Regions from separate parts of the Lactobacillus sp. ESL0700 genome, predicted to be linked through region 3. Evidence: predicted binding sites of a transcription regulator. Region 3 holds the regulator's gene; each other region holds the start of a gene.
What was found. Region 3 encodes LexA, which represses DNA repair genes until DNA is damaged. Its sites were predicted from a motif close to CNAACANNTGTTNG; they were not measured.
Positions count from the first base shown of each region.

Region 1 (5,061 bases), 270 kb from region 3:
TAAAAGCGGTTTCGGTAGCTGTATAATCTACTTGATACCAACATAAGGAGTATACATTATGAATAAACATCCGCATTATTTATTAAACCAAATTTCTGGCCCTGATGACCTGAAAAAGTTAACGTTGCCGCAACTGGAAACGTTAGCCGAAGAAATTAGAACGTTAATTATCGAAAAAGACACGGCTGTTGGCGGGCACTTTGGCCCCGACCTAGGCATTGTTGAAATGACCATTGCCTACCACTACGTCTTTAATGCACCCCAAGATAAACTAATCTGGGACGTTTCCCACCAGACTTATCCCCATAAAATGCTAACGGGTCGCGCGCAAGCCTGGCTTGATCCCGACCATTACGAAGACGTTTCGCCATATACGGACCCCAATGAAAGTCCCTACGATTATTACGCTGTTGGCCATACCTCGACTTCTATTGCCTTAGCAACAGGAATGGCAAAGGCTCGCGACCTTCTGGGCAATCACGAAAACATCATGGCGTTAATCGGCGATGGGGCAATGACTGGCGGCCTGGCTTATGAGGGCTTAAACAACGCGGCAATTGAGCCGCACAATCTGGCTATTGTGGTTAACGACAATCAATGGTCGATTGATAAAAACGTGGGCGGCCTTGTTACTGCCTTAAAGAAATTACGCGACACAAATGGCAAGTCACCAGAGAATCCTTTTACAGCAATGGGATTTGACTATCATTATGTTGCAGACGGCAACGATCTTGCGGCAATGATTGTAGCTTTTCAACAAATTAAAGACGTAGATCATCCAATTTTATTACATATTAATACGCTCAAAGGTAAGGGCTATGCACCTGCGCTTAAAGATGAAGAGGCTTATCACTGGGCTTCTGCTGATTTGTTGGCAGGTAAAGATAAGACTGCTACTAGTCCGAGCGCTAATTCGGTTGCCATTGCTACTGTTGAAGATGAAATTAAGGCCGGCAAGCAAGCAATGATTATCAATGCCGCCATTCCACGCAGCTTTGGTCTTGATGAGTTTAAAAATAACTATCCTGACCACTACACCGATGTCGGAATTGCCGAGCAAGAGTCCGTTGCTTTTGCCGCTGGCTTTGCTAAGGAAGGCGCCATTCCAGTTTTATTTGAAAATTCGAGCTTCTTGCAGCGTGCGTTCGACCAGCTGTCACATGATGTCGCCGCCAACGATTTACCCGTTGTAATGGTCATCGGCAATAACGGCATCACCACCCAATCAAAAACGCACCTTGGACTGTTTGATCAAGTGCTAGTTGCCAACTTACCTAACTGGATTTACCTTGCACCAACCTCCCTTGCCGAAGAAAGGGCCATGCTCAAGTGGGCAATCAACCAGAGCCAACATCCCGTTGCCATCAAGCTGCCAACTAAGCCAGTCCCAGAAGATGGCGCTAGTATTTTAACCGATTATAGCGCCATCCATTACCAAGTATCTCCTGGTAAAAGTGTTGCTGTGATCGCACTTGGTGACTTTTACCAGTTAGGTCAACAAGTCGCCGCTAAAATTGGTGCCACGCTAGTTAATCCACTTGCGGCCAATATTTTAGATAAGCCAACGCTGGATAAACTAGCCCAAGAAAACCAAGTCATTGTCACAATTGAAGATGATCTGATCGACGCTGGCCTAGGGCAAAAGATTGCTTCATACTTAGGTAACAAAGATGTTAAGGTTTTAAATTATGGGCAAAAGCGCGTCTACACCGATCAGTTACCGCTTGAAACCAATTATCACGATAACCACCTTACTGCTGACCAAATTATTAGCGACTTAAATTCCTTATTATAATTAATTGCCAAACAAAAAGCAGCTACTCAAATGAGCAGCTGCTTTTCTAGTGGTCAAACTTAATGCGTAACCACCGGGCGTAGAACATTGTAATAGTCGGATTTACTTCTTAAGATTTTCGTTTACAAAGGATTCGATTTTATCATCAGTGTCTTTTAGGAACGGAAGCATATCTGCTTCTGTCTTCATGGTATCTCTACCATTCTTTTCCATAAAATAGTCCCAAAGGGCATCTCTAACTGGAAGATCAGAATCACTCCAGTCAAAAACTTCCTTCATGTGACGATCCAACAATGCAGTCTTTTCAATCTCTGCCATCTTAATTACCTCCTAAAAATTAATTCTACAAGGTCTATTATACCGCATTTTTACATAATCATATAATATTATTATTTTTCATAACAGTGTCTTACGCATTTTTTGCATAAGTCGTGAGCGTGCACGCACTAGAGCCACCTGCTCTATCTGCAATTTCTGTAAGACCTCCTCTTGATGCCAAACGCCCAAAGCAATTAATAAAGTCTTAATTTCTAAATCTGATAACTGGGCAAATAGTTCGGTGAATTTTTCACTAACTGGAATTTCTGCCAGTTGTGTTGTTTTCTGGTGCAACTGCTCGATGCCCTTTTCCATTGCTGCTTCAAGTGAAGTTGCCTGCGCAAGTGCGCGCCGCCTATATGCCATGTCATGACGAAGCAGTGACCTAGCATGATTATGAAGCCTGGTCTTAAAATAGCTGCCAAACTTGCCTTTGCCCTGTTCATAACTCATAGCTGCTTGGTAGCACACAATCAGCGCATCTTGATCCCAATCCTGACCATCATAACAACGCACAAAGTATTTTTGCTTAATACTATTAATTAACGGCCGATAAAAGTAACATAATTCTACCAATGCATCGTCACTGCCAGCTTGAACTTGCTTAATTAATTTTTGCTCGTATGCTTCTGTTAACTGCATCTTCTTTCTCCTTATATTAATTCGAAAAACTAATTAAGGTGAGAATACTGATTTTTTTAATTACAAAATATCGAACGCGCGTTCAGACGGCGCAATCAAATTTATTTGCTCAGAGCAGCAAAAACAAAAACTAGCTTTTGTTGAAAGCGCGTTAATTCAGAAAAAATTATCGCTTTAAACAAAAAACAGCTGCAATTGCAAGCTGTCTATCTATGTTATTTAAGTGGATTGCGGCTATTTAGCATCTGATAAAGTAAGACCCCAGTTGCCACACTAGCATTCAGTGACTGAACATGGCCCACCATTGGCAGAGTAAGCATCTGATCCATCTGCTCTTTCAAAAGTCGAGCAATACCCTTGCCCTCATTACCAATGACCAGCACCGTTTTACCCTTAGCATTCCACTCACGGTAATCAGTGCCCTGCATATCGGTGCCAAACAACCAGTAGCCGCGCTTTTTCAACAACTGACTGGTTTGAACAAGATTATTAACGCGGGCAACTGGCACATAATCAATCGCTCCCGTTGATGTCTTAGCAACAACAGACGTTAAGCCAGTCGCATGACGTTTAGGAATAATAATCGCATCAACGCCCGTTGCATCAGCTGACCGTAAAATTGAGCCCAAATTATGCGGATCTTCAATTGAGTCAAGCATTAACAAAAACGGTTCTTTGCCTTGCTCATCAAATTGATCAAGTAATTGCTCTAGGTCTGCATATTCAAAGCTAGCAACGGTCAAGACCAAGCCTTGGTGGTTGCCACCCTGCACTAACCGGTCCAGCTTAGTTTTAGGGACAGTTTGTATAACAATCCCCTTCTTTTTAGCTAAGCCATAAACCTCATTGGCGAAGCTATCCTGCACACCTTGCTGTAAAAACACCTTGTTAATTCGCTCAGCATCTTGTGTCTTTAAAAAATCAACCCCAGCATGCCGACCGAAAACAAAATCTTTATCAATTGAAGTCATAGTTATCAATCCCGCCTTCCTCAACAGTCTGAATGCACCACGTTGTCAATTCACGGACGCGGTCTTTTTTATCTAATAAATCCAAATAACCCCATACAGCTTCAAAGCCCGTTGACAACTGGTAAGTTGCTAGGCTAGTGTTTTTGGCCTTAGTATGAGTCTTCGCATTTCGTCCCCGGCGAAAAGTTGCCAGTTCATCTTCGGTAAGCAGCTGCTCATCCTGCAACTTGGTAATCAGTGCTGCTTGCGCCTTAGCCGAGACGTAATGCGTTGCTTCGCGCTGCAATACCTGCGGCTTCACAATGCCGCCTTTCAATAAATGGCGTCTAATAAATAACTCGTATACAGCATCCCCCAAATACGCCAGCGTCTGCCCGCTGAGCGTATCTGGATTAACTTTTTCTTCCGTTAACTTTTTAATTTTAGTCACGTGTCCACCTTGTTCCCTGTGGGGTATCCTGAATTGTAATCCCCAGTTCTTTTAATTGATCGCGCAATTGGTCGCTCTTAGCCCAATCCTTGTTTTTGCGTGCTTCATCGCGTGCCTTAACCAATGCCGTAATTTCCTCATCATCACTTGTTTGCGACTTTTGAATTAATTTAGCCGTATCAATGCCAAAAATACTGAGCCACTGCCCCAATAATTCCTTGGCTTGTGCCAACGCCTCTTTATCAGCCTGGGCGCTATTGGCATTAGCGTTAACTAGCGGCAACAAATCGTAAATCGCTGCTAAAGCATTTTGCACATTAATATCGTCATCCATTGCAGTGACAAACTTCGTTTGCGTTTCTTGGATAGCCTGCCGTAATTGAGCTGAAGTACGCTCAGAAGTGGCATCTTCTAAGCGATAGTCAATATTAATTAGCGTGTTCTTAAAACGCTGCAAAATATTCTTCGCCTGCTCCAGATTCTCCTGTGAGTAATTAATTTGCTTGCGATATTGCACACTTGCCATGAAAAAGCGTAATACTTGTGGGTCAACCGTTTTAAGCAAATCATGCACCGTCACAAAATTATGCAGCGACTTCGACATTTTTTCTTCATCATGACCAACAGTTACAAAACCATTGTGCAGCCAATAATTGACAAACTTTTGACCTGTTGCGGCTTCACTCTGCGCAATTTCATTTTCATGGTGCGGAAATTCCAAATCTTGACCACCACCATGAATATCAATTGTCTTGCCCAGATATTTAGTCGACATTACTGAACACTCAATGTGCCAACCTGGTCGCCCTAGTCCCCATGGCGATTGCCACGCAATCTCATCAGGCTGCTTCTGCTTCTTCCACAGGGCAAAGTCAATTGGGTCTTCCTTACGCTGCTGCTCCTCA
Region 1 covers NZ_CP113930.1:1,467,742-1,472,802, forward strand. The annotation lists gene OZX63_RS06965 (1-deoxy-D-xylulose-5-phosphate synthase) at 59-1,795, shown strand; gene OZX63_RS06970 (hypothetical protein) at 1,898-2,113, opposite strand; gene OZX63_RS06975 (sigma factor) at 2,192-2,755, opposite strand; gene rlmB (23S rRNA (guanosine(2251)-2'-O)-methyltransferase RlmB) at 2,971-3,726, opposite strand; gene OZX63_RS06985 (ribonuclease III domain-containing protein) at 3,713-4,156, opposite strand; gene cysS (cysteine--tRNA ligase) at 4,149-5,061, opposite strand, start outside.
Region 1: a site for LexA is predicted at 2,827-2,840, ahead of OZX63_RS06975 (sigma factor). Genes of this name have one in related genera too.

Region 2 (5,061 bases), 430 kb from region 3:
GCAATGATTTTTCAATCATTGCCTTTTTTATTTTTATATCATTACCATCAAAATGATCCCGTTGACTACCGCTAAGTAAATCGGCATCCACAACGTCTGGGTATAGAGGTAGGACCACGCAAACAATGCGCCAAAGATTGCATTAATCACTAAGAGTGGCACCGTCGTTTGCCAATTCAGCGCACTGAACAAAATACCCGAGGCCGCAATTCCTAAAATTGCTGTTAGCATTGTATTACGCCTGAACGCATAATTGAATAAAAATCCAGTAATTAAAAATTCCTGCAAAATCGGTAGCACAATTCCTAAAGCCACAACCAAAAACCAATACATTGCGACTGACTCATGGCGTAAATACATTGTTTGAAAGCCATACAGCTTAACCTTGCCATAGGCCTGCAACCAGGAAACAACGATGCGCAACGCCGTTACTACTAAGGTTAGGCCAATAATCATGCCAAAATTGCCAAGCCATGATCCTGACAGACTGCGATCAAAGAAGCGTTGCTCACGATTGAAACGATAAATGAAAAACAGCAAAACCATTAGAGAAATTAATGCAAATAAAATTAAATCCCATATACGAATTGGTGAATTTATAGTAACTAACTTAACCGTGCCAGCAGCCATTAAATAGCCGATGAAGTAAACAATATAGCGGAATAAGTTGCCCTCTCTTGATGCTGGTGTATTCACAAAAATTACCTCTATCCATTTGTGTACCCTACAAGTCCCATATTATAGCAAAAAAAGACAGTTTTATGAAATTTCAAATTAAATTTTTCCATTTTAATTCTATATTATTAATGTCGGCTAAAGCAACACTTTGATTAGCAATAATAATTTTATCTTCATAATAGCCACTCACGAAGCCAACAATATCCGCAGGCATACGATCATTTTCATCGACTATCTTGACTTGCACACGCACCAGCTGATGATTACTGTAAGCCTCTAGCAGCCTGCTACCTATTTCCTCTTGAGTCAGCGTTCTCTTACATGGGTGCCGAACGCTGCGTTTATCGCGGTCCTTATTTATCATCATTGTATGGTCACTTAGGAAAAAGCCGGTCCATTTTTTCATCCCGCGGTCCTGATAATTTTTGAAAAAATCCTGCACAATCTTATCAAAATCACTCATAAGCATTCCCGCCGTTATGTCCGCCCACAAGGTTGCTCCGCTGAATTGCTGTTGCCCCTTTTAATAAGCTTGAGGCCTTAACTAAACTAGTAAAGCCATACTTTTGGCGAATTTTATCAACTGTCATGATAAAATTACGCTTTTTAATCTGGCGCTCTGGCTGCATAAAGAAAGTCAGCTGCTGACTAGTATCAGGCACTAGCTGACTATAATTAACGCCCAAAGTTCGAACGGTCTCGCCATGCCAATTTTTACGAAAAAGTGCCACTAATTCTGCGACTAGCAAGTCGTTATCGTTAGTTGGGGTAATCTTCTGTTGAACACTAAAGCCTTTCCGCTGGCCCTCTTGCTCATACTGGTTGAAGCCAACTGCCAAATTGACACACCCCGCCTGCAACTGGTGCGCCCGAATCCGCGCTGCCACTTGTTCACCGATTTCACGCAGGACAATTTCAATCTCTTGTTGGTCCGTGTAATCCCGCATTAAAACCTGTGAATTGCCGTAGTGCTTCATTTTGGGGACAAATTTGTCGCTGATAATACTACGGTCAACGCCCCAACTCATGGCAAATAGCTGCTCCCCAATCACGCCAAATTCTTTAGTCAAAATCGCGGGATCAGTGTGAGCCAAATCATACATATTATTAATCTGCAACCGCCGCAATCGCTTCGCCGTTCGTTTGCCAATTCCCCAAACATCTTCAAGATTAGGAATTTGCCAAATTGTATCCGGCACATCAATATAATGCCACGCCGCAATCATTGAGCGCCGGTGCTTAGCGGCAATATCCATCGCTAACTTTGCCAGCAAGGGATTTTCACCAATTCCGCAAGTTGTATACAGTCCCAAAGTTTGACGGATTTCTTGCTGAATTTTGCGGGCAACAAGGTACGGGTCATCACCAAATAAGTGCCATGATTTAGTCATGTCAATCATGCTTTCGTCGATTGAATAAACGTGAATGTCCTCCTCTGCCGCGTACTTACGAAAAATCTGCAAGACCTGCATACTGCGCTTGATATAGAGGTTCATGTGCGGCTCGACTAGCATTAAATCTGGCGCCTGCTTTTTAGATGGCAAATCACGCGCACGCATCACATTAGTTAAACCGTATTTTTTCTTAGCCAACGGTGACGCTGCCATAATTAGGCCCGAACCAAATTTAGTATCTGGTTGGTGCGACAAAACTGCTAAAACAGCCTTCATCGGATTAAGACCTAGCCGGATCGCCTCGCAACTAGCAAAGAACGACTTGTTATCAATCATAAAAATTACGCGATGTGGCTCATAGCAATAATCATACATAGTGACACTTCCTTATTGCAAACATTTGTTCGCTATTAATTAAAACTATTATACGAACTTTTGTTCGAACAATCAAGAACAAGTGCGGAGTAATTAACGTTTTTTGTTCAACATTCTTATATTTCTAAACTTAACGCAAAAGACACAATCCGAAAAAATTCAGATTGTGTCTTCTTATTTAATAGCCATGATTGTTACTTGGTATTCCCCTGCTGGAGCTGCCACAGTTACCGTTGTATTTACCGATTGCTTCATAATTGCCTGACCTAGCGGCGAGTCAAATGCCACTTTACCCTCGTCTAAGTTAGCTTCCATGCGACCAACGATGCGGTATTCTTCGGTTTCATCATCACCAGCAAACTTTAATGTCACTTTTTTTCCTAAGTCAACCTTGCCATTATCGGTCTTTTCCACAATTTCGGCATACTTTAATTGCTTATCCAAGTAACGCAACCTGCTTTGCAAGTGCCCCAGGTCGCGTTTGGCCTCCGTGTATTCGGTATTTTCGGATAAATCACCTAGACTGCGTGCCTCCTGCAAAATCTTAATTCTGCGGGGGCGATCCTTTTTTAAATCAGCAATTTCATCCTTAATTTTTTGGTAGCCTTCCGGTGTCATTTTTTGATAATAAACCACAAATATTACTCCTCTAGTTTTTTGATTTAAAATTATCCACAAGCAAAATAGCTAGTCATAGCAAGCTTTCTTTCTTAAATTTAGCACTCTAAAATTAAGAGTGCTAAATATTTCCATTTTTCAAATCTGCCTACTATAATAATCAGTGTAAGGAAGAAATGAAAGTCTTCTTTACCAATAATTTAATTTTTGAAAGGAAGTTTTTACTATGGCACAAGATTTAACGAATCGTCACAATAACTTATTTGACGCAATGAATGATTGGTTTGACCTTCCACAGAAATTTTTTGATGATAACGAAATGGCAAAATTAATGCAGGCTGATGTTGCTGAAAACGACAAGAACTATGTTGTTAAAGTTGACATGCCCGGTATGGACAAGGAAAAGATTAATTTAAACTACAGTAACGGGATTTTGAGCGTATCCGGCTCTAGAAAATCATTCAAAGATTTGTCTAAAGATGACAGCATTATCCACCGCGAAAGAAGCGAAGGACACATTTCTCGTAGCTTTAGATTACCAAATGTAGTTGCAAGTGAGATTCATGCAAAGTATGATAAAGGTGTATTGACTATCACCCTGCCAAAGCAAAATGCTGGCAGCAATGATAACTCGATTTCAATCGATTAACTTATTATTATACTTGCAAGAAGTCTCAGATAAGTTGCCAATACAAGTAATTCTCTAAAACGAGTTCAGCTATTGAACTCGTTTTTCTTTTGCCCTAAAATATTTATTAATAATTAATTAAAAAAGGAGCATTATTTAATGAACCATCAACTCTCATTTCAAGAATTGGCAAAATATTCTGCTGACTTCAACAAGCAACCACAAAATCAGGTTATTGCCCGTGCTGCCCAAAAGAGTGGCATTTTCGCGGCTTCCTATAATGAACAAAAAGCCAGCAATGACCTTAACCGCGTCTTCTCAACAGAACTTGATGTCGGCCAAGTTACAGCACAAAAGCATTCCGGACGCTGCTGGGAATTTGCTGCTCTCAATGTTTTGCGTCACTACTTTGGTAAAAAGTACCACACCAAAGATTTTACTTTCTCACAAAGTTATAATTTTTTCTGGGATAAAATCGAACGCGCCAATATTTTTTATAACAACATTATTAAAACGGCGGACCAAGACCTCGACTCACGAACTGTGCGCAAGTATCTGGCAAGTGCTGGTCAAGACGGCGGCCATTGGCAATTAGCTGCTGCTTTAGTGCAAAAGTACGGCGTCGTCCCAAGTTACGCAATGCCAGAAAGCTTCAACGCCAACAATACCGATGCTTTGAAGATGGCTCTAGGCAAAAAAATGCGCAAGGATGCTTTAGTATTGCGCCAATTAAAGCAAGCTGGTAAAGACACCGAGGCTGCAGAAGCACAAGACCACTTTTTAAGTGAAATTTACCGCATGACGGCGATTGCTGTTGGCGAGCCACCCAAGAAATTCGACTTAGAATACCGTGATGACAATAAAAAGTATCACTTAGATAAGGACCTAACGCCGCAAATATTCTACCAAAAGTATCTTGGCGACCTCGACTTAGACGACTACGTTGTCTTAACAAATTCACCTAACCATGAATATAACAAATTGTACGGCTATTCTGCCGATAATAATGTGGCTGGCTTATGCGAAATTAAGCTACTCAACGTCCCGATGACCTACCTTGCAGACGCAACAATTAAGCAGCTCAAGGATGACGAAGCAGTCTGGTTTGGCAACGATGTTTTGCACGAATTAGACCGGCCGCAAGGATACCTCGACTCGCAACTTTACCAAATGGGCAGCCTCTTTGATGTTGACTTAAAGATGTCCAAGGCTGATCGCTTGCGAACAGGCGAAGCTAACTTCTCACACGCCATGACTTTTGTTGGTGTTGATGAAGATCAAGGCGAAGTGCGCCGCTGGAAAGTTGAAAACTCTTGGGGCGACCAAGTTGGTAAGAACGGCTACTTTGTGATGAGCAATGACTGGTTT
Region 2 covers NZ_CP113930.1:1,622,723-1,627,783, forward strand. The annotation lists gene OZX63_RS07780 (CPBP family intramembrane glutamic endopeptidase) at 34-696, opposite strand; gene OZX63_RS07785 (hypothetical protein) at 770-1,141, opposite strand; gene OZX63_RS07790 (Y-family DNA polymerase) at 1,134-2,447, opposite strand; gene greA (transcription elongation factor GreA) at 2,622-3,083, opposite strand; gene OZX63_RS07800 (Hsp20/alpha crystallin family protein) at 3,292-3,714, shown strand; gene OZX63_RS07805 (C1 family peptidase) at 3,853-5,061, shown strand, end outside.
Region 2: a site for LexA is predicted at 2,466-2,479, ahead of OZX63_RS07790 (Y-family DNA polymerase). Genes of this name have one in related genera too.

Region 3 (5,061 bases):
CAAAAAGAACCATCTTTTAAAGAAGATGGTTCTTTTTTTATTTCTTGTGGTACTATAAAAATATGTTGCGATAATTGGAGGATGATAATATGAGTGAACCGTTTCTAATGCAATTTGATGCTAATCCACATGCTGTACTTGATCCCGATCATGAACGCGATAAGCTGAATTATCATTTTCCTAAAAAATTGTTGTTTGCATTTATTACTTCTGAGGCAATTGCTGATTTTTTGTCTCAATATCCGCATCGCAAGCTGGGTCATTATGATTGCTTTGACGGTGAGACGCCAATCTATGAAGTTGCTTTCGGTAATGAAAAAGTTACTTTCTGTCAAGCTAAAATCGGTGCCTCAGCTGCTGTCGAACTACTTGATTGGCTGATTAGTTATGGTGTCAAGCAGGTTTTAGCAATTGGCTCAGCTGGAAGCTTGGTTGATTTACCCGAAAACTATTTTTTAGTTCCTGTGAAAGCAATCAGGGATGAGGGCACATCATTTCATTATCTGGCTCCTAGCAACATGATTGATTTGCATTCGGATTATTTATCGCGAGTAGAACAATTGATGGCAGAAAATGACTACAAGATTAAAGAAGTCATTACTTGGACGACCGATGGCTTTTTCCGCGAAACAAAAGACAAGGTGAGTCAGTTTAAACAGCTGGGTGCTTCCTGCGTTGAAATGGAATGTGCAGCAATGGCAGCGTGCGCAAACTTTCGCCACGTTGATTTTGCGCAAATCTTGTTTACGGCCGACTCTTTAAGTAATTTAGAAAAGCATGAGGATCGTGGCTGGGGTAGGGATGCCCACGAGTTAGCCTTACAATTAGCAGCACAAATTTTGGCAAAAATCTAGAATAACGCTTGTGAAATATGTTAATGTGAAACCAGCGTGAAACTACATAGATTTCACAATCTACAAAAGCAAAAGCTGATATAATAGTGATTATAGATAATTTAACCCTGAAACTTTGTGAAGCCTAAACAGCAAGTGAATGTGGAAAGTCTCAAATGTCTTGAAATGAAAGCGATAATACGTGATGAAATATCCAGAATGGTTAATTACAAAAGTGCAAAAAAGAGCACAGGGAATGAAATTAGAAGGATTAAATGAGGGTGCAGGACCAGAAAATCCGGCCTTAATGATTGTTGGCGAAGCTCCAGGACGTGATGAAATTGTCTCGCACGTTCCGTTTCATGGTAGTTCGGGTAAGGAATTAATGAAGTCTTTGGCATTAATTGGTTTAACGCGCGACGATGTTTATATCACTAGCGTCGTTCGTAGTCGGCCATATGCTACTAAAACGGTTTTCAGTAAGAAAGAAAATAAAGAGGTCATTAAGCAGCCAAATCGCAAGCCAACTAAGAAGGAAGTTTTGGCTCATGCACCATTTTTTGATTATGAAATTGCGCATGTTCAGCCTAAAATTATCGTTACTGTTGGCGGCACCGCAATCGAACGCTTACTTGGCCCTGGCCACAGCATTTCGCAAGAACACGGGCAAGTAATTGCGCAAACGCCAATTTTGCAGTTGAATGCTGCTGAAGATGGCTATGAGTGGTCAACGGAAAAATATACGGTGATAATGGAATATCATCCGGCAGCGGTTTTTTATAATCGGAAATTGACGGAAACTATTAAAGAGGATTGGCTCGCACTGAAGCCATATTTAGATAATCAAAAAGACTAGAATGAAAATCCTAGTCTTTTTGAGGTTAATTAATATTATTGCGGTAAAGGCCAACTACCTTACCTAAGATTTGCACGCGGTCAAGAATAATCGGTGCCATTGTGTCATTTTCTGGTTGCAAGCGGTAATGGGTCTTTTCTTTATAAAAGCGCTTGACTGTTGCCTCGTTTTCTTCGGTCATTGCGACAACAATTTCACCATTAATTGCGGAACTTTGCTTACGTACGATAACGTTGTCACCGTTTAAGATACCAGCATTAATCATGCTTTCGCCGTGCACTTTTAACATAAATAGGTCACCAGCGTCATTAGCTAAGTCTGGTGGAAGGGGGAAGTAGTCTTCAATATCTTCAACGGCTAAAATTGGTTGCCCAGCAGTAACAACACCGACAACTGGGATTTCGCTCGGCTTAATTCCTAATGCCCGTTTGCCTTCTGTTGTAATTTCCAAAGCTCGCGGCTTAGTGGCGTCTTTAATTAGTAAACCTTTGCGCTCTAAACGAGATAGGTGCCCGTGAACTGTTGAGGTCGAAGATAAATTAACTGCGGCACAGATTTCACGCACAGTAGGGGGAAAACCACGGTCTGCCACGGTTTCATAAATATAGCGTAATATTTCTAATTGTTTGGAATCATGATTAACAGGCATAATTGCTCCCCATTACTATAAGATAAAATTTCTATAAGGTAAGTTTACCAAAAAGTTTTGCTAAATACAAACAAATGTTCTAAGAACTTAAACTTTTTTTCTTGGGATAAATAGGGTAGACTTTTTTAATAGAGGTGTAAAAATGACTAAAGATGAAGAAAAGAAATCAATCGATCGCATTAATGAATTATATCGTAAAAAAAAGGCTGGCAATTTAACTAAAGAAGAGGAAGAAGAACGTAAAAAATTACATCAAGAATTTTTGAAAAACTTCCGCGCTAGTTTTAAACAAAATATTGAAGATATGGTAATCATTGATAAAAATGGTAAAGAAATCACGTCTGAAAAGGCAAAACAAGCACAAAGGCGCAAAGGTTTAAGAAAAGATTAATTTTAACCTTTAAATTTTAGGCAAGTTTAGGTAAGATATAACTATTGGATATTTTGAGGAGTTAATTTTTATGAATTTGGCATTAGCAATTGTTTTAATCATTGTTGCATTGTTAGTCGGCCTTGTTGGTGGCTTTTACGGTGCAAGATCATATATGAAAAAGTATTTTAAGGAAAATCCACCAATCAGTGAAGATATGATTGTTGCGATGATGTCACAAATGGGACAAAAACCATCTGCCAAGAAGGTTAACCAAGTGATGAACATGATGAAGCATCAAAATAATTAATCTTGAGATTGACTAGCAAAGACGGGGATTGTTCCCCGCCTTTTTTGGTTTGGTGTTGGGTCAGATAGGAATAAAAATGGGAATATTTTTTAAATTAGGTTGGTTTTTTAAAAAGGAAAAGAAACGCTATTTAGTCGGCATTACATTTTTAGCACTAACTTCGGTAGTTAATTTAGTACCACCGCGGATATTGGGCTTGATGGCGGATCAGCTTGACCAAGGACATATTAGTTGGGCACAATATGGTGTCCTAATTTTAGCGATCATTGCGGCAGCGCTATTGTTATATGGCTTCCGTTATTTTTGGCGCAAACAAATTTGGGGTGGCGCAGCCGAGTTAGAGCGGCAATTACGTTCAAAATTATTTAACCACTTCATGGAAATGGACCGGACGTTTTATCAGCGTCACCGAACCGGTGACTTGATGGCGCACGCAACAAATGATGTCTCGGCAATTCAAGATGTTGCTGGCGCGGGCGTTTTGACTTTGGTCGATTCGCTAATTATGAGTGTCTCAACCATGATTGCGATGATTATTTTCGTTGACTGGCGGTTAACGATTTTGGCGTTATTGCCGTTGCCGGTTTTGGCATGGGGTGCATGGCAGTTGGGTAACCAGCTGCATGATGCCTTTGATAAGTCACAGGCCGCGTTCTCACGGTTAAATAATAAGACGCAAGAATCAGTTTCTGGGATTAAAGTTATCAAAACTTTCGGTCAAGGAGCTGAAGATACGGCTGCGTTTGACCAGATGGTTGATGACACGATCAAGATTAATAAAAAAGTCTTCAAATGGGATGCATTGTTTGACCCGCTAGGAACAATTATTATTGGTCTAACATACACGATTACGATTATTTACGGTGGCATAATGGTTGCTAACAAGACCTTAACAATTGGTCAACTAGTTTCCTTTATTGCTTACATTGGTAACATGGTCTGGCCGATGTTTGCGATTGGTTATCTCTTCAATATTTTGGAGCGGGGAAGCGCCAGTTACGATCGGGTTGAAAAGTTGCTTGATGAAAAGCCACAAATTACGGATGAGCATGCAGATCAAAGTATCACTGCCGATGATTTAAGTGGTGACTTGAATTATCACATCAACTCATTTGCATATCCTGATGAACCACAACTGCCAGTTTTGCAGCAAATTGATTTCACACTGAAAAAAGGCCAAACCTTGGGTCTTGTGGGTAAGGTCGGTTCTGGGAAAACAACAATTATTCAGCTGCTTTTGCGTGAGTTTGACAAGTATGATGGCCTGATAACATTGAATGGTCATGATATTCGGACAATACCGCTTGATGTATTATTGCAGCAAATATCTTACGTTCCACAAAATAATTATCTTTTTTCAACGTCAATACAAAAGAATATTGCTTTTTCGCAAGCTGATGCATCTGAAGAAGCAATTATTAGTGCGGCTAAAAAGAGTGACTTGCACAACGATATTTTGGAAATGCCAGCTGGCTACAAGACTTTAGTTGGTGAAAACGGCGTTTCATTATCCGGTGGTCAAAAGCAGCGGATGTCAATTGCCCGAGCACTACTTAAGCAAAGTAAAATTCTGGTATTAGATGACGCTCTGTCAGCAGTTGACGCACGGACCGAAATGGCAATTCTGCAATCACTGCGTAAAGAACGCGCGGGCAAGACGACCATGATTGCGACGCACCGGTTAACATCGGTCATGAATGCCAATTTGATTTTGGTATTGAAGGATGGCGAGATTGTTGAACGTGGCACTCACGAGCAATTATTGGCTGCAGATGGCTGGTATGCGGAGATGTGGCGGCGACAGGAATTAGAAGAAAAGGTAGGTGAATAAGATGGATGAACGAAACGAATCAGTTTGGTCTAAAGAAATTCCGGTTAGAGAGCAACTCGATATTTTCAAACGGCTTGTCCGGTTTGTACTGCAATTTAAAAACGAAATGATTATTGCCGGAGTTGGCGCGCTGCTTGTTAGTATCATCAATATGCTGTTGCCGTATGGCTTACAGTTCTTTCTTGACAATTATTTAGTTAAAGCTGATGTGA
Region 3 covers NZ_CP113930.1:1,195,507-1,200,567, reverse strand. The annotation lists gene OZX63_RS05675 (nucleoside phosphorylase) at 90-854, shown strand; gene OZX63_RS05670 (uracil-DNA glycosylase) at 1,039-1,689, shown strand; gene lexA (transcriptional repressor LexA) at 1,715-2,338, opposite strand; gene OZX63_RS05660 (DUF896 domain-containing protein) at 2,481-2,729, shown strand; gene OZX63_RS05655 (YneF family protein) at 2,800-3,018, shown strand; gene OZX63_RS05650 (ABC transporter transmembrane domain-containing protein) at 3,095-4,849, shown strand; gene OZX63_RS05645 (ABC transporter ATP-binding protein) at 4,851-5,061, shown strand, end outside.